Regions from separate parts of the Sporosarcina sp. FSL K6-2383 genome, predicted to be linked through region 1. Evidence: riboswitches for the same ligand, from Rfam matches in the RefSeq annotation. Region 1 holds a riboswitch; each other region holds the start of a gene.
What was found. Region 1 has a riboswitch for thiamine pyrophosphate ahead of tenA (thiaminase II). Riboswitches for the same ligand answer to the same signal wherever they lie in the genome.
Positions count from the first base shown of each region.

Region 1 (4,763 bases):
TTCGCGTAAGGGACTGCAATGAGTGAGGCGATAACACCTGTCCCGATAACTTCTCCAACTGCCGCCAGCCATGTTTTACCGAACTGCTTATACAACATACCGGCAAGGAAAGCGCCAATCATGCCTCCTGGAAATGCGAGTAGTGAGCCTGTACCGGTAAGTATCCGAACGAGCCCAGTCAAAAAGGCAATGATGACGGCTGGAATAGGTCCAAGCATAATCGCGGCAATGACATTGACGGCATGCTGAACAGGATAAGCGCGTGCGATGCCTGCTGGGAATGAAACGAATGTGGAGCCGGCAACCGCAATGGCGACGAACATCGTCATGATGACCATTTTTTTAGTTGTTATCATGAAGTGACCTCCTTGCCTATTGCAACCTTAAAACGACGTGCTGCAATATACGGGTCAACAGCTAAGGCAATCGCTGAAATGATGGAGACGCCTAAAGCACCTGCTTTCAAGACGGATTCACAGTTAGCTGCTGTAATACCACCAATTCCGACGATTGGCATAGTAGGGTAAAGGCTGCTCATTTTTCGAATGAAAGCCGTCCCGATGACAGGTTTTGCATCTGCTTTCGATGAAGTTGCATAGACAGGTCCCATTCCGACATAATCAGCTCCAGCTTTGATTGCTACCAACATTTCCGACTCATTGTGCACGGAAACGCCTAGTATCTTATCTTTTCCAATCCGTTCTCTCACGATTGCCGCTGTTTCATCATCCTGTCCGACATGCACACCATCTGCATCAATGGCTATTGCTAACTCCACGTCATCATTGACGATAAACGGGATATGATAGTGCCGACAAAGTGTCTGGCAAGCTTCTGCAAATGCTCGTTTTTCATCTCCAATAAGTGCTCCGTGACCTTTTTCTCTTAATTGAAAACAAGTTACACCACCCCGCAGTGCCGCCTCCAATACTTTCAGTGGATCGGCTGTCCCTGTATTGACACTTCCCATGATGAAATACAATTGTAGCTGTTGCTCAATCAATGAAGACCATCTCCTTCCACTCTGTTGCACTTTGCTGTCTGTACGCCCAATGATTGGTAGGTCCATGCCCTGCCGTCCCCAAGATCAGACCGTCAGCAATGGCCATTTGGATAAATCGTTTAGCATCGATAACTGCTTCAGTAATAGGCATCCCTTGTGAAATCCGTGCGGTAATTGCTGCAGAAAATGTACAGCCGGTGCCATGTGTGTTTTGGGTATGGATCCATTCTGAGCGTAAGGTGATGCGTTTGCCGTCTGCCGATAAAAATAAATCCTCTGCATGGTCGACATCTTGTCTATGGCCGCCCTTCATGACAACAGCCCCCACTCCTAATTGCAAAATGCGATGCGCGGCTTCCTCGACATCTCCATCTGATTCAATGGTCATCCCTGCTAACACTTCTGCCTCTGGAATATTAGGCGTGATGACAGAAGCTAGTGGAATTAGTTGTGTTTTCAATGCATCCACGGCCTCCTCTAGTAAAAGGGAAGCCCCGCCTTTAGCAATCATGACGGGATCGATAATGAGTGTAGGCGTATCATAAGATTTCAGTATTTCTGCTACAGCGCGGATGATGTCAGCAGAAAACAGCATGCCCGTTTTCACTGCACCGACGTTGAAGTCATCCAGCACTGCCCGCATTTGCGCGGTCACACCAGCTGCCTCAATTGGATAAACCCCGTGTACACCTAGTGTATTTTGTGCCGTCACAGCAGTTAGTGCCGATGTCCCGAAGACACCCAACTCTTGAAATGTTTTCAAATCGGCTTGAATGCCTGCGCCGCCACCACTATCGGATCCTGCGACAGTTAAAGCGATAGCTGTCATCTTGCTACACCTCCCTGATGAAGGGCGTTCAAAAACTGAGCTTGAAAATCGCCGGGACCCCCGGATTTTTCAGCAGCCTGCTGTCCAGCTTGTTTATAAAAAATACATGCATTCGCTACCGCGTCCAACGAAATTTCATTCGCGACAGCCAAGAATGCACCTGCGATGGCACTTAGTAGGCAACCGCTGCCTGTAATTTTGGCCATCAATGGATGCCCGCCTGTAATGTGCAGCGTTTTGTTGCCATCGGTGACAATATCGACCACGCCGGTAACGGCAACGATACAGTGGTGTCTACGTGCAACGTCCTCTGCAAGTGTGGCTAAATCCGTGTCACCTTGACCCGCGTCGACGCCTTTTGCCTCCCATTTTACCCCTGCAATGGCGGCAAGTTCGCCCGCATTACATCGGATGAGTGTCACATCGACTTCATCTAAAATCCCTAAAACAGATTCTTTGCGGAAAGCGGTTGCTCCAGCCCCGACAGGATCGAGAACGACAGGTTTACCATGCTGATTAGCGCTTTTCCCCGCCAGAAGCATTGCTTTGACGGTTTCCCGTTTCAGTGTGCCGATATTTAACACGGTACAAGACGAGATACTAGCGATTTCCGCTGCCTCCTCCACAGCATCGGCCATAATGGGAGATGCGCCGAGTGCTAGCAAACCATTCGCTTGGAAATTGGCCACGACGATATTGGTGATGCAATGCACAAGTGGTTGTTCTTCACGCAGTTTTTGTATCATTGGTTCGCTACCTCTTCGTATGGGTGAATTGTCCACTGTTGCTGTGTCCAGGCCATTGCCCAAAACTGCCATTCATAATAGCTGCTCTTACGGAAATGTTCTTTGAGCCGAAGGCGTCTCTCTGGGGAAACAGCTTCCGCTAGTTCATTCATCCGGGCAATCTGTTCTTGTACAAGCTCTTCAAACCATTCAGAACTGTAGGTTTGAATCCACTTATCGTAAACGGGGTGATTTGGTTTCGCGTCTTTGAGTCTTTCGCCAATTTCATAATACAACCAGTAACATGGCAACAATGCAGCGAGGATATCTGCTAAATCACCCTCGTGAGCTGCGCGATACATATGGGAAACATATTGATAAGCGGTTGGCGCAGGTTGGAATGCTGTGCGTTCTTCTTCGGTTATGTCTAACATGCTGAAAAAGGACTCATGCAAGGACATTTCCGCACTACATGTACGTTCTGCGTGTGCTGCAAACCGTTGTGTCGTTAGTAAATCCTGTGCTTTCACAGCACCCAGCGCCTGGATTTTTGCAAAATGGGACAAATAATAAGAATCCTGTTGCACATAAAACTTAAACACTTCTACAGGCAAAGTGCCGTCTGCTACTCCTTTGATAAATGGATGGTCAAAGCTCCCTTGCCATAATGCATCACATTCCGACCGTACTTCATCACAAAATGTCATCCTGTCCACTCCCCATATCCCTATTATTGAAAATGAAAAAGCCGCCTCCTAATATAGCTTAGGAAGCGGCCCACGATGGTTTGGTCAATAAAAAAACAGCGCAGTCCCACTTCCCTACGCTGGTATGATCCAGATCAGGTTCCAAGGGTCCGCATATGCATATGCGTCTCAGCCTTTAAAAGACTCCCCTAGTGGCGAAAAATATTCGATTTTCATCACAACTATAACATAAGTTTGATAATTGGCAAGATATAAAACTATTATTCGTCGTTTTGCCTCTGTGAATAAAAAGCATCCAAACGCTCGGCAGCTAATTTATAAGCTTTGCTTTTATCCCGAGGACCGATTGCAATCATATCCATCCTTGTAATGGTGGATTTAACGGGTTGATAGATACATCTGATGTTAGTAGACTTCGATTTAATTTTTGCGAAGCCGTTTAAATTGCCATGTAATGATTTTGCAACACCTTCAGGCACAAAAAGTGGTCCTTGTTTAGCTCGTCGAATAATAAGAGCTAGTATACTTGTTCGACTTCCTTTGTTGATGGCTTTTAAGTCTTGTTTAACTTCGGGTGTGAATTTTAGCTCTACGTTATAATTGTCGATTAAAAATTGGGTAAGTTCGGCTAGATTGTTCAATTTTTAGTCCCCAATTTCTTTCATTAATTGGTCAAAGTCGATATCATCTTCGTCAAAAACATCATGTAGAGACAATGTGGCCTTGCTGTTTAGCCTTTGTATGGCGGTCTCTTCAATTAATTCATCTAGGGCATTCTCGAGAGCCTCTTTATTTGCTAGGAGTTCTTCGAAATAATCTAAGTCTAAAAAAGCACCTTTTGCATTTTTATTCTTCGCATTTTGAATGATAAATACTTCATCGGTTACTTCTTCAGAAAAACGATCGAGCATTTCAGTTAGCTTGTTATGACGTGTGATATCCGTGATATTGTATACGTTATTTTTAAGAAATTTTAACGTGTCTGAGTTAACGGTTTTTTTTGATTTATCCAAAGTAGAAGCACTCACTTTCATCATTCCTTTCCAATAGTATATGCACGGTTTGATATATGTATACTCATTGTAGCATTTCATCCGTGTACATAACAACACGGATGAATTGCTAATGAATGGATTCTTTATGAAAAAACACAATAAATTAATACTCGCTTAACAATAGACCGCTAGAATTGGTTTATGGAAAGATACTATATTTAGGAGGCAAACAGATGAAAATGAGAAAGAAAATGATTTCAGGGATTGCGGCAGCGGGAATTCTTTTTGGTGCAAGTCAGCCACATAATGTATTTGCAGAACAATCGTCTTTATTTCAATATAAAGGGGATGATTTGAAGGTGACGCGAATTGGTCAATATGACAGTGCAGTAGGTATTGGTGGTACTGAAATTATGGCTTATGATGAAACGTTAAAACGTGCCTTTGTCACAAATGGCGTCGTATCTGGCATTGATATTCTTTCTTTTGAAGCATTAACATCTG
Region 1 covers NZ_CP152017.1:276,166-280,928, reverse strand. The annotation lists gene thiW (energy coupling factor transporter S component ThiW) at 1-353, opposite strand, end outside; gene thiE (thiamine phosphate synthase) at 353-1,003, opposite strand; gene thiD (bifunctional hydroxymethylpyrimidine kinase/phosphomethylpyrimidine kinase) at 996-1,832, opposite strand; gene thiM (hydroxyethylthiazole kinase) at 1,829-2,578, opposite strand; gene tenA (thiaminase II) at 2,575-3,264, opposite strand; TPP riboswitch at 3,359-3,464, opposite strand; gene MKZ10_RS01555 (hypothetical protein) at 3,525-3,905, opposite strand; gene MKZ10_RS01550 (hypothetical protein) at 3,909-4,292, opposite strand; gene MKZ10_RS01545 (choice-of-anchor I family protein) at 4,493-4,763, shown strand, end outside.

Region 2 (4,763 bases), 330 kb from region 1:
TCCATTTGCAATATTTTCAATCGCATTCGCTTATAAATATTTGATTAATGTGTCAGAAGTAACGAAGCCAAAGATTGATATCATCTCCATTATTTTCTCTACAATTGGTTTTGGCTCTATTGTGTATGGTTTTAGTTCTGTAGGAGAAAGTACAAATGGATTTTTGAGTACGAATGTCTTAATAGCCATTAGTGCTGGGATTATCGGAGTTGTGTTATTCGTCATTAGGCAATTACAGCTTGAAGAGCCTGTCATGGATTTACGCGTTTTTAAATATCCGATGTTTACACATGCCGTTTTGATGTTTTTAATTATTATTATGGCTATGTTTGCTTCAGAGATTATTTTACCGATTTATATGCAAGGTCCGTTAGCTTTAAGTGCGGCTACAGCTGGTCTTGTGCTATTACCTGGGGCTATTTTGAACGGCATTATGTCGCCATTCATGGGGCATCTGTTTGATAAGTTCGGTCCTCGAGTATTGATGATTCCAGCATCACTTGTGTTAAGTGGAACGATGTTTATGATGAGCAGATTAACAGCTGAAACTGCATTATGGGTTGTCATCGTCGGTTATATTTTATTAATGTTAGCTGTTTCGGCAATCATGATGCCTGCTGAGACGAACGGCTTGAATCAGTTACCTAAACGATTGTACCCACATGGAACCGCAGTTATGTCGACACTACAACCTGTAGCAGGTGCGATTGGTGTGTCTGTATTTATTGGCATTATGAACGCTAGGCAACTGAAGTTTTTACAACAAGCAGATGCACCTAATGACCCCGCGACACTCGTTGAAGCAATGGTAGCTGGCGTCGAACTTGTCTATTTCATCGCTTTCGCCATGTCTCTCGTAGCCGTTCTTTTGGCGTTTATCGTTTATCGTGCGAAGCCAAGTGAAGAAGATGAGCTGGTGCAAAAAGAATAACCGCCATTGAAAAAGACCCATTTCTCCAAAATACTTTGTGGAAATGAAAAAGTGGGAATACCGTATTGTCGATTAATCGAAAATACGGTATTCCCACTTATTTTAAAACTACTACATTCACTTTGCAGTCTCTCTTCGAACAACCGGCGCCACTTCTGTCGCCAGCATTTCAATACCTTCAGCAACCCTTGCGTACGGTATGCCTCCAATATCCATTTGCGCGATAAACCGTTGGTGCCCAAACAATTCATGCTGTTGGAGTATTTTCTCAATAATTTGTTGAGGACTTCCTACAAATAATCCGGTTTCAGGGCTAGCCATTTGCTCGAAATCAGAGCGGGCTATCTTCGTGCTCATTCCGCGCTGTTTGTTCACATACTCCCAATAACTTGTGTAATAGGGGTAAAATTCATCTTTTGCTTGTTGCGTAGTTTTGGCGATAAATGTATGCCCCGTCACTGCTACGTTTAGGGCATCGACGCTATGCCCCGCCTCTAATCCAGCTTGGCGATACAAATCGACAAGTGGCTTGAAGCGTCTTGGATCGCCGCCAAGAATAGCAAGAGCCATTCCTGTGCCAAGTCTACCTGCCCGAATTGCACTTTCCGGTGTTCCGCCCACACCAATCCAAAGCGGTAATTTTTCTTGTGCCGGACGAGGTGCAATCATGGCGTTCTGTAGCGATGAACGGAAAGAACCTTGCCAATTGACAACTTCACTCGTATTTAACTGTTGGAGTAACTGCATATGCTCCTCAAACAGTTCATCATAATCGTTTAAATCATAGCCAAATAGCGGGAAAGATTCTACAAATGCACCACGACCTGCAATAATTTCTGCGCGGCCATTTGACAGTAAATCAAGTGTCGCAAAGTCTTCGAAAAGACGGACAGGATCGATTGTACTTAACACAGTCGTTGCACTCGTTAACTTAATTTGCTTCGTATGCTGTGCCACTGCTGCGAGCGTAACAGCTGGAGATGACACCGCGTAGTCTAAACGATGATGTTCACCTACCCCAAAGACATCAAGTCCAGCTTCATCTGCTAGCTTTCCAGCAGCCAGCACCTCTTGTAGGCGCTGCTGAATGCTAATTGTCTTTCCTGTATGTGGATCTGGGCCGATATCCCCAAACGTATAAATGCCTATTTCGATTCCCGGTTTGCCTACTTCATTTGTCATTATCTGTACTCCATTTCAGAGAAAATGTAAAATGTTCGTTTCTATGTTATGCATTTGCTATTTCATCTAGAACAGCTATCTCCTTTTGTATGTACGATTTTTAGTCCTACTATACAACACTTACGAAACGCACTGTATGTAGACATAGTTTTGAATTATGTCTGCATACAGTATGAACATCCTTTATTATCGTACAGTTTTTAATGCGCCACTCCAAGCAAGAACTTGGTCAAGCATAGCGTTTGCATTGTCTGCATGGTAATCAGCAGGCTTGAATACGCTCATGTTTTCAAAGTCGGACATCAGGGAGAACGTCACCGCTGTACGAACGTCAGCAACTTGTAGTTCACCTAGGATTAGACGTAGATTTTCATGTGCACGTGTACCACCCAAGCTACCATATCCAACGAAGCCAGCTGCTTTGTTGTTCAATTCTGGGTTCAAGAAGTCCAACGCATTTTTTAGTGCGCCACCAATTGCATGGTTATATTCAGGTGTAACGAAAACATAACCATCGAAAGAAGCCATTTTTTCTGACCACGCTTTGATTTGTGCTTCAGCATCCGGTTGTGCATTTGCTGAGCCTAAGAATGGCAGGTTGTAATCAGCAAGGTCTACAATTTCATACTCTGCATCATTACGTTTGTTTGCGAACTCATTCATCCATTTTGCTACAGCATCACCGTTGCGTCCTACACGTACACTACCTTGAACAATACCGATTTTCAATTTTACATTTGTCATTGTTTTTTCCTCCTCAGTTGATCTACCGAATAGTCTGTCGAATAGTCTGTCGAAAAATCCCACTTTGATAACCACCCATATAATTTATTTACTTTTTCAAACGACAATACTTACTTTACGTAACAAACTATATAATTGTAACCACGTATTGTCAAGCAAGTAGTTTCGAGAGTCATCTGGAACTGGTTACATTTATCTTACACTTTACAAACGCCATTCCTTCCTTTACACTGAATGCGCTGGAGTCGATTCAGCATAATACAAACTTTACAATCAAAATCACATACGTTTTCTGCACTAGGGGTGCCTATTTTCGGCTGAGATGAGAGCTTTTGCTCCGATCCCTTATAACTCGAACCAGGTAATACTGGCGTGGGGAAGTGCGGTTACTTTTGCCGTAGGTCACCTATGCGCAGGAGGGCTGCATCTTCACGGATGTGGCTTTTTTTGTGGAGTAAAATAGGGGGAAATAGTTATGGAAACAGCATTTTCTTGTGGAACGAGCCCGATTATTGGATTGCGGTTTTCGCTTCATCCAATGGCGGACAATTTTGTAGAAATCATTAAAGGCGCATTATCGAAAGCAGATACGTCCAATGTGTGGATGCACACCGATGATGTCAGTACGGTCATACGTGGCAAAGAGATTCATGTTTTTGATACGGCCAAGGCTATTGTGTTACACGCTGCAAAAACGGGGACACATGTCGCCTTTAACGGTACTTTTTCAGTCGGCTGTCCTGGTGATACTGCGGGGGATGTTTATTTAGAAAAAGATGATGTTCGATTAAATGAACCACTAGTGAAAGACTTACGACAATATGTATCCTCACAGTTTGCTTTGTATCCGATGAACAATCCGGATTATATGTCGGTCATTTATAAAGAAGTAGAGCGTGCGAAGGAACAAGGTGTCTTTAACACGAGTATGCATTATGCCAGCGGCTTGCACGGGGATATTCATGAGGTTTTTACATTTTTAGAAGAGTCTTTTTCCGAGGCACGCTCCGCGGAACATCGACATCTCGTCATGACGGTTAATATGAGCATCAATAGTCCTTCACACAAAGGCGGTGCCTGACTTGTTGAAGTCCTGGAAGCTGAAAGAAGTTGTGTTATTGTCGGTGCTGGCCGTTGTATTTGCTGTTGTCTATTTACTATTCGTCCATGTCGGAAATATTTGGGCTGGCTTCATCGGCCCGATTGCGTATGAATGGATGTTTGGCATTTGGTTTATTGTGTCGATTATTTGCATGTACATCATTCGCAAACCTGGTGCCGCCGTGTTGTCTGAAACCGTAGCTGCCGCCATTGAAGTGATGATTGGTAATGCAGTTGGCCCGCGACTGATTTTAAGTGGACTGATTCAAGGATTAGGGGCAGAAGCTGCCTTTGCCGCCACAGGCTACAAACGATTCAATACATGGGTGCTCATTTTGGCGGGCGTGGGATCAGCGGTATTTAGCTTTGTCTACAGCTATTTCGTGTCGGGTTATGCAGCGCTCTCCCCTTCTTATGTTGCTCTCATGTTTGGTCTACGAATTATGAGTGGTGCGCTGATTGCCGGACTTGGTGGGAAATGGGTATCTGACGGTCTTCTTGCGACAGGTGCACTACGTGGCTATGCCATTTCTAGGGATAAACCAAATCGCAAGCAGAAAGTAACAGTTCAGCATGGTCGTTGAATGGGCAAAGCAAGTACTAGCAATTGAGTCCGCCATTGTCATGGCATTCGCTAACGTCACCTTCCGCTTTCCTGAGGAGGATAATCCCGTGTTACAAGACGTTTCTTTGACCATTCGGCAAGGGGAACGTGTCGTCATTACAGGTGCAAGCGGCAGCGGCAAAAGCACGCTACTTTATTTGATGAACCGCCTGTACCCGGCGAGTTGCGATGGCATTCTGT
Region 2 covers NZ_CP152017.1:604,518-609,280, reverse strand. The annotation lists gene MKZ10_RS03215 (MDR family MFS transporter) at 1-931, shown strand, start outside; gene MKZ10_RS03210 (LLM class flavin-dependent oxidoreductase) at 1,049-2,113, opposite strand; gene MKZ10_RS03205 (NAD(P)H-dependent oxidoreductase) at 2,300-2,857, opposite strand; TPP riboswitch at 3,147-3,253, shown strand; gene MKZ10_RS03200 (YkoF family thiamine/hydroxymethylpyrimidine-binding protein) at 3,333-3,938, shown strand; gene MKZ10_RS03195 (ECF transporter S component) at 3,940-4,542, shown strand; gene MKZ10_RS03190 (ATP-binding cassette domain-containing protein) at 4,532-4,763, shown strand, end outside.
Region 2: another riboswitch for thiamine pyrophosphate. It lies ahead of MKZ10_RS03200 (YkoF family thiamine/hydroxymethylpyrimidine-binding protein); the one in region 1 lies ahead of tenA (thiaminase II).

Region 3 (4,763 bases), 1.4 Mb from region 1:
CATTCAACAGCGTAGAAATGACAACAAAAATAATAGAGGCTATCATTGCCAATTTTTGCTTCTCCATATAGCGCCAAATTCGTTTCATCGTCCCTTTTTTATCCTTTGCTTTGACAACGGGTCCCCAAAATCCTCTTGGCCCACGAGCACGTTCCATCGTATTTGAAGCAGGTTGAGTAGAAGCTTTATTCATCATACATGCGCCTCCTTCCCGCTTTGTATCGCGTAAATTCCACGATACACGCTGCTTTTCGCAAGTAATTCTTCATGTGTTCCACTCGCTTCAAGCATGCCATCATCGATGACTAGAATCTGATTGGCATCGATGATTGATGAAATTTTCGAGGAAATGATGAACACGGTCGTAGCAGAGTGATTGCGCTGTAATGCTTGCTGGACAGCAGCCTCCGATAATGCGTCAATAGCTGAAGTAGAATCATCTAAGATTAAAATTTTCGGTTCACGGATAAAAGCTCGAGTCATTGATAAGCGCTGTTTTTGCCCACCAGATAAGTTCGTTGCTCCCTGTGTCAACTCATGCGCAAACTTGCCATCCAATTTCTCGATAAATTCACTTGCAGCTGCAGACTGAGCTGCTCCCTCCATCTCTACAATCGTTGCGTCCTCTTTCCCAAAATTCAAATTCTCCTCAATGGTTCCCGAAAATAATGTAGCTTTTTGTGGTACAAAACCAATCGACTCTCTCAATCTTCCAAGAGGATATTCCCTCGCATTGACACCGTCGATATAAATACCCCCTGAATCTGGGTCATAAAGACGTGGGATGAGTTTAACCAGCGTCGATTTACCACTACCAGTTGAGCCTAAGATACCAATCGTCTCCCCCGCTTTCGCCAGGAATGAAATATTTTTCAGCACATGCTCTCCATTTTTACTGTAACTAAAATTCACATCTCTAAACTCTACTTGCCCTTTCATTTCTGGAAGCACAGCAGGTACACTCGGTTCACGAATATCGATGTTCGTATCGAGGACTTGCACAATGCGATTTGCCGAAGTAAAGGACCGGGCAATCTGCATTAATACATGACTACTCGTCATTAAACCATTCATAATAATCGTTAAGTAATTAATAAAAGCCAAAATGACACCAACTTGCAGCGTGCCCTCATTGACCTTAATAGCGCCCATCCACATACCGATCACAACGCCTATATTCACAACAAATAGCATAATCGGCATCAAAGTAAGAATCACTTGCTCCGCAGACATATTGCGCCTCGTTAATGTATGATTTACCTGTTGGAACAGTTCTTTTTCATAATCCTGTCGATTAAATGCCTTGATGACACGAATCCCTGCAAAGGTTTCCTGCAGCTTGGTATTCACCTGGTCCATCGCTTGTTGTACTTTGACAAATAACTTCCCTGATGTAATAGAAAAAAAGTAAATTAAAATCATCAATATCGGAATCGCCACTAACAATACCGGAAATAATTCACGAGCCGTAAACCAAACAATGACAACAGCTCCTATAAATAATAACGGTCCACGTACAAAAACGCGCAACGTCATCATAAGCGCCTGCTGGACAGATGTCACATCATTCGTCACAATGGTGATTAATTTCCCTGCACCGAATGCATCTGTATTTTTACTAGAAAACTGCTCCGTCTTTTTGAATACATCGCGGCGTATGTCCGCTGCAAAATTGACAGCTGCTTTTGTGCTGTATACCGTACAACCAACTCCCCCAATTAAACCAATCACAGCAGTTAGCAGCATTAACAAGCCAAGCTTAATGACGTAAGTATTATCATGATTCGCAATTCCCACATCAATCATTTGTTGCATAATTGTGGGCTGAAGCAGGTCCATCGCAACTTCAATACACATTAAAAGGGGGGCTAAAATCGCAAAGCGTGTATAAGGTTTTACATATTGAATTAATTTCTTTAGGGGTTGCATAGCATTTCCCTCCCTATTGGTTTTCTTTCTGTAAACGTTCTGTTATTTCCTCCAAAAAAGCAATCAACTTTGTAGATTTTTCTGGATTTTTTCGCGCTTGTTTCATCGCTTTTCGTACTTCGGCTTCCCACTGTTCCATCGCACGCTTTAACTGAACCGCCTCATCAGAATTTTGCCAAACCCATCTGGCTTCCCATTCAGTCCAGAAATCTCCTTCGATTCTGTTCGCGAAATCCTCTAAGCGTTCTTTCCCTTTTTCTTGAAGCACATATGTTTTTTTTTCTGAAGCCGGATCCAAATCAATCATCTCTTGTTCCAGTAATTCTTGAAGTGCTGGATAAACTGTGCCCGCACTTGCAGCATATAATCCGCCCGAACGATGTTCTAATTCCTTCATCATTTGATAGCCATGCATGGACTCTTCCTTCAGTAAATGCAAGATTGCCAGTTGTACAAACCCTCTCCGCCTTTTCATTGCAACCCCTCCTTTTAACTATATCGATAATTTTAGTCGATATATCGATTAATTACAATAGATATAGAGTAGCAATTTTAAATAAATGAATAATCCAGTTTTTCACTTGCATTATTTTGTTTGGGCTTGCTTCATTCACACGGATGTGGCAGAGTAGTAGATGTACTAATCATAAAAAATTCATACAGTTACAATTATGTGGGGGGACCAGTCGAACTGGTTGAGATATACTTTGGAAGTATAGACCCTTAGAACCTGATCTGGTTGACACCAGCGGAGGGAACATACTCATTAGCCATGTCTATTGTTTATGCGTTCTTCGGTTGCCCGGAGAACGCATTTTTGTGTTCAAAAGAGATGTATTTTGTGTTCCTTGGGCAGCCGTTCACTCGTAATTGCTATGAATCCAAGAGGAGGAATAGAGTTGAGAAAAGTTTTGTTGTTCGTCATGCTTTGTTTGTTGCTGGCGGCGTGTGGTACCGATAAGAGTAATGAATCGAAGAAAGATGGCCAGTTAGAGAAAGTCCAATTTGTCCTAGATTGGACGCCAAATACAAACCACACAGGCTTGTATGTTGCACAGGAAAAAGGCTTTTTTGAACAACAAGGTCTAGATGTTGAAATTATGCTTCCAGGTGAAGCAGGTGCTGACCAGCTTGTCGCAGCCGGAAAAGCACAATTTGGCATCAGTGCACAAGAAACGATTACAGAAGCGCGTGCTCAAGAGATCCCAATCGTGTCAATCGCGGCCATTCTTCAGCATAATACGTCGGGATTTGCCTCTTTGAAGAAAGCTGGCATTGAATCACCAAAGGATTACGAAGGAAAAACATATGGTGGCTGGGGTGCTCCTGTTGAACAGGCAGTCCTCTCTTCATTAATGGATAAAGAACAGGCTGACATCAATCAGGTTGAAATTATCAACATGGGGAATTCAGACTTTTTCACAGCCGTCGAACGTGATATTGACTTCGCATGGATTTACTATGCATGGACAGGCATTGAAGCCGAGCTGCGTGGCATTGACTTGAACATGCAGTATTTAAAGGATTTCTCGGACAAGCTGGACTATTATACGCCTGTCATTACGACGAGCGAAAAAATGATTAGCGACAATCCAGATACGGTTCGCGCTTTTGTCAAGGCAGTTACGCAAGGTTATGAATTTGCCATTGACAATCCAGATGAAGCGGCATCGATGTTATCGAAGGCGGTTCCTGATTTGGATGAGGAGTTGGTCACAGCAAGCCAACAATGGATTTCATCAAAATACCAAGACGATGCACCGCGCTGGGGTGAACAAAAACTTGAAATTTGGCAAGGCTATGCAGAATGGATGACTGACAACAATTTACTCGACGGTGAATTTATCGCAGAGGACGCATTTACCAATGCATTTTTACCTAAATAAGGAGGAACTACTATGACAAACGCACTTGTTAGTATTCAAATCATCCCCAAAATGCCCAATGGAGAAGATGTGATTCCCTTGGTAGATGCCGCTATTGCAGTTATTGAGGAAGCAGGTGTCCCTTACCAAGTATCACCGCTGGAAACAACAATGGAAGGTAACTTGACGGAGTTACTAGCGATTGTACAAAAAATGAATGAGCTTATGATTGAAAAAGGCTCACTAAGTATCATTTCGCAGGTGAAAATACTTTATAAGCCAGACGGTGCTTCCATGGACAAACTGACGGAGAAATACCGTTGAAACACGTATTTAAAAAAGGATGGCGACCTCTATTGGTCATCATCCTTTTACTTATCCTTTGGGAACTAGCAGGCCGGCTATTCAATATTCCCGCATGGCTACTCCCCGTTCCTACACAAGTGTGGCAAGAGACCATTCAGGGCTGGTCACTTTATTTCGGTCATATTTTATCGACCATCCGTCTGACACTTACTGGTTATACGATTGGTATTATTGTAGGTCTAGCCGTTGCCATATTGTTATTCCGTCTACCTGTGTTACAGGAAGCCTTTTATCCGCTACTGATTTTATCGCAAAACATTCCAATCATTGTGTTAGCACCTTTGCTTGTCATCTGGTTCGGATTCGGTATGTTACCGAAAGTGATTATTATTGTACTCGTGTGCTTTTTCCCCATCACCATCGCCCTACTGGATGGTTTGCGGCAAACAGACCGAGATTTGCTGCATTATATGAAAATGACGGGGGCATCGAATCGACAAATTTTTTGGAAATTACAGTGGCCCTATGCCCTGCCTTCTCTCTTTTCAGGTTTAAAAATTGCAGCTACCTATAGTGTCATGGGCGCTGTCATTTCAGAATGGCTCGGTGCCAATAAAGGAATTGGTGTCTATATGACACTAGCATCCTCCTCCTTTAAAACGG
Region 3 covers NZ_CP152017.1:1,686,640-1,691,402, reverse strand. The annotation lists gene MKZ10_RS08435 (ABC transporter ATP-binding protein) at 1-157, opposite strand, end outside; gene MKZ10_RS08430 (ABC transporter ATP-binding protein) at 193-1,929, opposite strand; gene MKZ10_RS08425 (PadR family transcriptional regulator) at 1,943-2,404, opposite strand; TPP riboswitch at 2,595-2,703, shown strand; gene MKZ10_RS08420 (ABC transporter substrate-binding protein) at 2,829-3,815, shown strand; gene MKZ10_RS08415 (thiamine-binding protein) at 3,828-4,118, shown strand; gene MKZ10_RS08410 (ABC transporter permease) at 4,115-4,763, shown strand, end outside.
Region 3: another riboswitch for thiamine pyrophosphate. It lies ahead of MKZ10_RS08420 (ABC transporter substrate-binding protein); the one in region 1 lies ahead of tenA (thiaminase II).

Region 4 (4,763 bases), 490 kb from region 1:
ATACGGCGGAGTCGCGTCCCTATAAATGAAAATAGCACGGGAATTGTATAGAAGTCGTTCCATCCAAAGCGAACCAAAAGCTATTGGACTTAGAGTGACTAATAGTTGATTAAGTTATTTTTTTTAGTTAATCAACAAACGTGAAAAAGTAATGACGAAAAGGGCTATTCTAGAATCTACCCGGATTCTAGAATAGCCCTTTATTATTGATTCAGTTGGTATTTACTGAATCAATTTAAATCTTTGTCAAAATAATTGGCTCGCCTTTTGTAACGATAACCGTATGTTCAATTTGTGCAACGAGCGAATTATCAGGTGTAATGAATGTCCAGCCATCTCCTGATTCGATAATATGCTCAGCTTTTTGTGAGATGAAAGGCTCGACTGCAAGGACCATGCCATCTTTCAAAAGAGTCTTATCGGAAGGATCGTAGTAATTCAAAATATGCTGTGGTTCTTCATGCAAAGATTTACCAATGCCGTGGCCCGTTAAGTTTTTAATAACGGCTAGCCCGTGATTTTTCGCCTCACGTTCGACCGCTTTACCAATCCGGTTCAAACTAGAACCTGCCTTCACCTTCGTCATCGCAAGCTCGAATGCACTTGCGGCAACATCGCAGAGCAGTTGTTTTTTGTCGTCTGGTGTTCCAGCAACAAAAGAAATGCCAGTATCAGCAAAATAGCCGCCATAAGAGCCAGAAACGTCGATATTAACAAGGTCTCCATCTTGAATAACACGAGAGCCTGGAATACCATGTGCTACTTCATTGTTGACGCTAATGCATGTGTACCCTGGGAAATCATATTGGTCAATTGGTGCAGAAATTGCTCCTTTTTCTTCAAAGAGACGCCCCGCGAGCTCATCAATTTCTTTAGTTGTTTTACCAGGGACCGTTGCTGCTTTTAACGCTTCACGGATTTCGGCAACAATTTTACCGATTATTTTTAGCGCCTCAATATCCTGTTCAGTTTTTGCAATCATTTCGTACAAATCCTTTCTACCGTTCAATTTTTCTATACATACTATATCATATTATAACGCAGAAAAAAGCCTGCAAACTTTAAAGTAATTGCAGGCAGGTAAATTATTTTTTTGAAATAGTTGCATTGGAAGTTTTCTTATTTGCCATTATTTTTCGTACAATTGGGTAAGCGATGGGGGCTATTTTAATGGCTGTCTTAATTAATTTTCCGATTTTCAAATGAATTCTCTCCTAAAAATATATTTTGTATTCCGTTCCCGCATTTCAAATATGATAAACCTTATTTTAATACCTTCACGCCTTGAACAATATTCCAAATGACGATGATGACAAAGAGAAGTCCATAAATTAGCATGAAAATAAACGGGGTTAATTGCCAAAAACTAAAACTGAAATTATCGCCAGACATTCCGCTTATTTGATTTGTTAAAGAAAACATAGAGAAAGAAAAAATAACAAATCCCGCAATGAGTAATAGGGTCGGGACGAGATGGGAGATGAGTGAGCGTTTTGCATGATACTTAATTTCCCGGTTATCTGATATGAAATAAATGATAACAGGTAGAAGTAATGGAGCAAAAAAAACGCTGAAATAGCATAAAGAAGCTAATAGTTTATTGTTTTGCAAGAGTATCCCCTCCGTTATATGTTAACTATATAGGTTATTTGTTATTCTTGTTAATTATCTTGCTTAAAGATTGACCATCTTATACAATGAAAGAGTTAATTGAATAACTTGAACCACAAGGGGTGCCTTTTTGGCTGAGATTGGACAATTTGTCCTAACCCTTCGAACCTGTAAGATTATTCTTGCGTAGGGATGTGGATGGCAACCATCATATTGTGATGTCCCATTCTATCCGGGATGTCTTTTTTTATGCCCGGAATCCTACACCAACTAGTAGGAGGAGGAAGTCATTTGGATCGTAAACGTCTACAATTTTTACTCGAAGTAGCTATTTTAGGAGCTATATCATTTGTACTTGATAAGATTGGATTTTCAATGCCTCAGGGAGGTTCGGTCACATTATCTATGCTGCCAATTGTTGTCATGGCATTTCGTTGGGGCATTGTTGGGGGAATGCTGACGGGATTTGTCTCGGGGATTTTGCAACTGATTATGGGTGGCTATGTTTTTAATGCCATTCAGGCAGCACTCGATTATTTTGTCGCGTATGCACTTGTTGGTGTCGCGGCAGTTACGCTTGGTTGGCTGTTAAGTGGCAAAGCAAAAGGTAATAAAGGTACGATGGTCATGGCGATTGTTGTAGGTACGGTGATTGGCGGGCTTCTTCGATTTCTTATCCATTACATCGGCGGTATTGTATTCTTTGCGTCATATGCACCTGAGGGACAGCCGGTTTGGCTTTATTCGCTCGTATATAATGCAAGTTATATGATTCCTTCCATCATTTTATCAGCACTTGTAGCTTCATTATTATTTATGTCGGCACCACGTTTGCTACAACGTACATGAAAAATCGCCGTTCTTCCAAAAAGGAGGAACGGCGATTTTTCTATTTGACGGATGTTAATTGTTTTCTTTTGAAAAAAATCACGACAGCAATGGCTGCTGTTAGAAAAAGCGCTGCAGCTGAAACGAATAATTCATTGACGCCGTTTTTTACTGCAATTCCTATAAACGCCCATATGAATACACTGCTTAGAGCTATATCCGCATGGTGGTATAGGAAATGGAGTGCAATGGCTGTAGCGAAGGTCAAATAGATGACCGTCCATAGCGGATCGCTGAGTCCCCAGCCTGACCATTCATGTAGTGTAAGGACATAACTGATGTTGGCAATAGTCGCGATGAAAATCAAGCCAAGGTTAATGGCAATCGGAATTCTACCAAACAATTGGTTGTCTTTTTTAGGGTAAGTGAAATATAGGGCTAGTAATGTAGCGAGTAACAAAGCCATGAAAACAATTGTCCAATTAAAGAAACCGTAATGCCACAGCAGGAGCCAGACAATATTAAACAGACAGCTAATCGTAAACAGGATAGCTCGACCGTTTTGTAGTGATTGGCTAACGGTAGCGTTGTTGTGTTTAAAGCCGTATAGCCAAAAGGCAAGTAGCATATAAATAATAGCCGACAATGCGAAGACATATCCCGCGGGCATGAAAAGAACGGGTAACCTACTTGCGATGGCTACTGTTGTACTGCCGTTCAAAGGTATACTATTTGCTGCTACATTGACAAGGACGATGGCAATGAGCGAAAGGGTCATGATCATAATTCTATACATATTAAAATCCTCCTATTGAATAGTATACATAGGAAAGGTAGAACCTGCGAAGGAAAGTGTGAAGTTTCCGTCACAAATTAATTTCAATCAGTAGGATTTCCGGGTATTCCCAGTCGTGTAATTGATTAATTTCGCATGCCTTCGTTTCATGTTATACTATAAGGAGCTTTTTTACGAAAATTTAGAACAGCAAAAGGGTGAGTGGGTAGTGATTTTGCTTGAAGGGAAAACGTGCTATTTACGAATATTAACAGAGGAAGATGCAAAACTATTCACTGAATTACTAAGTGCTAATAAAGACTATTGGTCTGTTTTTGAACCCCGTCACGAAGCAAGCTATTTTACTGTCGCTGTTCAAAAAGAGAAAATTAGAGAGTCGATTTATCAAATGCGGGATAGAAGAGAATACAACTTCGGTATATTTGATTCAGATACGAGCAGGCTAGTTGGGCATATCTCTCTTTACAGTATTAAAAGACTGCCTTTTTCAAGTGGTTTCGTCGGCTATTCTATTGATGAGCGAGAAATAGGGCGAGGGATAGGGACAGAGGCGGTTAGTCTCGTTACAAATTTTGCATTTGGGAAGTTAGCCTTGCATCGAGTTGAGGCATTTGTTTCACCACGTAATATCGGATCTATGAAGGTTTTGGAAAAGGCGGGCTATCTCCAAGAAGGACTCATGCGGAAATTGCTATATATAAATGGTGTTTGGGAAGATCATTATATGTATGCAATAGTAGAGGATGATTTTTGAAGGGGTAAGAGTATTTTGCGGAAATGGGCAATGAAAATCAAGAGCTGGTACCTGTGAAAAGGTACTAGCTCTTGTCTCGTTTAGGCGGAGTACTTCCGCATTTGTATATTTCCCGGGAAATAAGTCGATTAGTTTTGTGCAGCAAAAGCGTAGCCATCGACAATTATATCAAGTTTCCCTGTGTCAGGATGAGCAACAAGCCCGTGAACAGGTACTGTTGTATCCATCAAGGGGTGGTTTCGAACGATATCCACACTCATTCTGACACTTTCTGTCACATCGCTAAAGCCATGAAGCCAGTCTTTCATGTCAATACCCGAATATTGTAAGGTTTTGAAAAGGTTTTTATCAATCCCACGATCGACCATTTTGTCGATAATTTGATTTGTGTCGATAGAGCTCATCCCACAATCATGATGCGCAACAATGAATACTTCATCTGCTTGTAAATCGTAAATCGCTACAAGTAAACTCCGCATAATCCCGCCAAAAGGATGATTAACAATCGCGCCAGCACTTTTAATAATCTTGGCATCACCATTTTTTAAGTTCATCGCTTTAGGTAACAATTCAGTCAGCCGTGTATCCATGCAAGTTAAAATAACAATACGCTTGTCAGGAAACTTGGTTGTTGCATATTCTTCATATTTTTTTTCAGTGACGAATGTTTCATTGAACTCCAAAATCGTAGAGAGAATAGTCATAGTAACCTCCAATGGTTTCGATTAGTTTTATAATACAGCTGTATATGTAAAAAGAAAAGAGTTGCCGGAC
Region 4 covers NZ_CP152017.1:3,453,308-3,458,070, reverse strand. The annotation lists gene map (type I methionyl aminopeptidase) at 236-982, opposite strand; gene MKZ10_RS17510 (hypothetical protein) at 1,086-1,202, opposite strand; gene MKZ10_RS17505 (hypothetical protein) at 1,264-1,611, opposite strand; TPP riboswitch at 1,720-1,821, shown strand; gene thiT (energy-coupled thiamine transporter ThiT) at 1,903-2,460, shown strand; gene MKZ10_RS17495 (tryptophan-rich sensory protein) at 2,501-3,235, opposite strand; gene MKZ10_RS17490 (GNAT family protein) at 3,444-3,989, shown strand; gene MKZ10_RS17485 (carbonic anhydrase) at 4,118-4,693, opposite strand.
Region 4: another riboswitch for thiamine pyrophosphate. It lies ahead of thiT (energy-coupled thiamine transporter ThiT); the one in region 1 lies ahead of tenA (thiaminase II).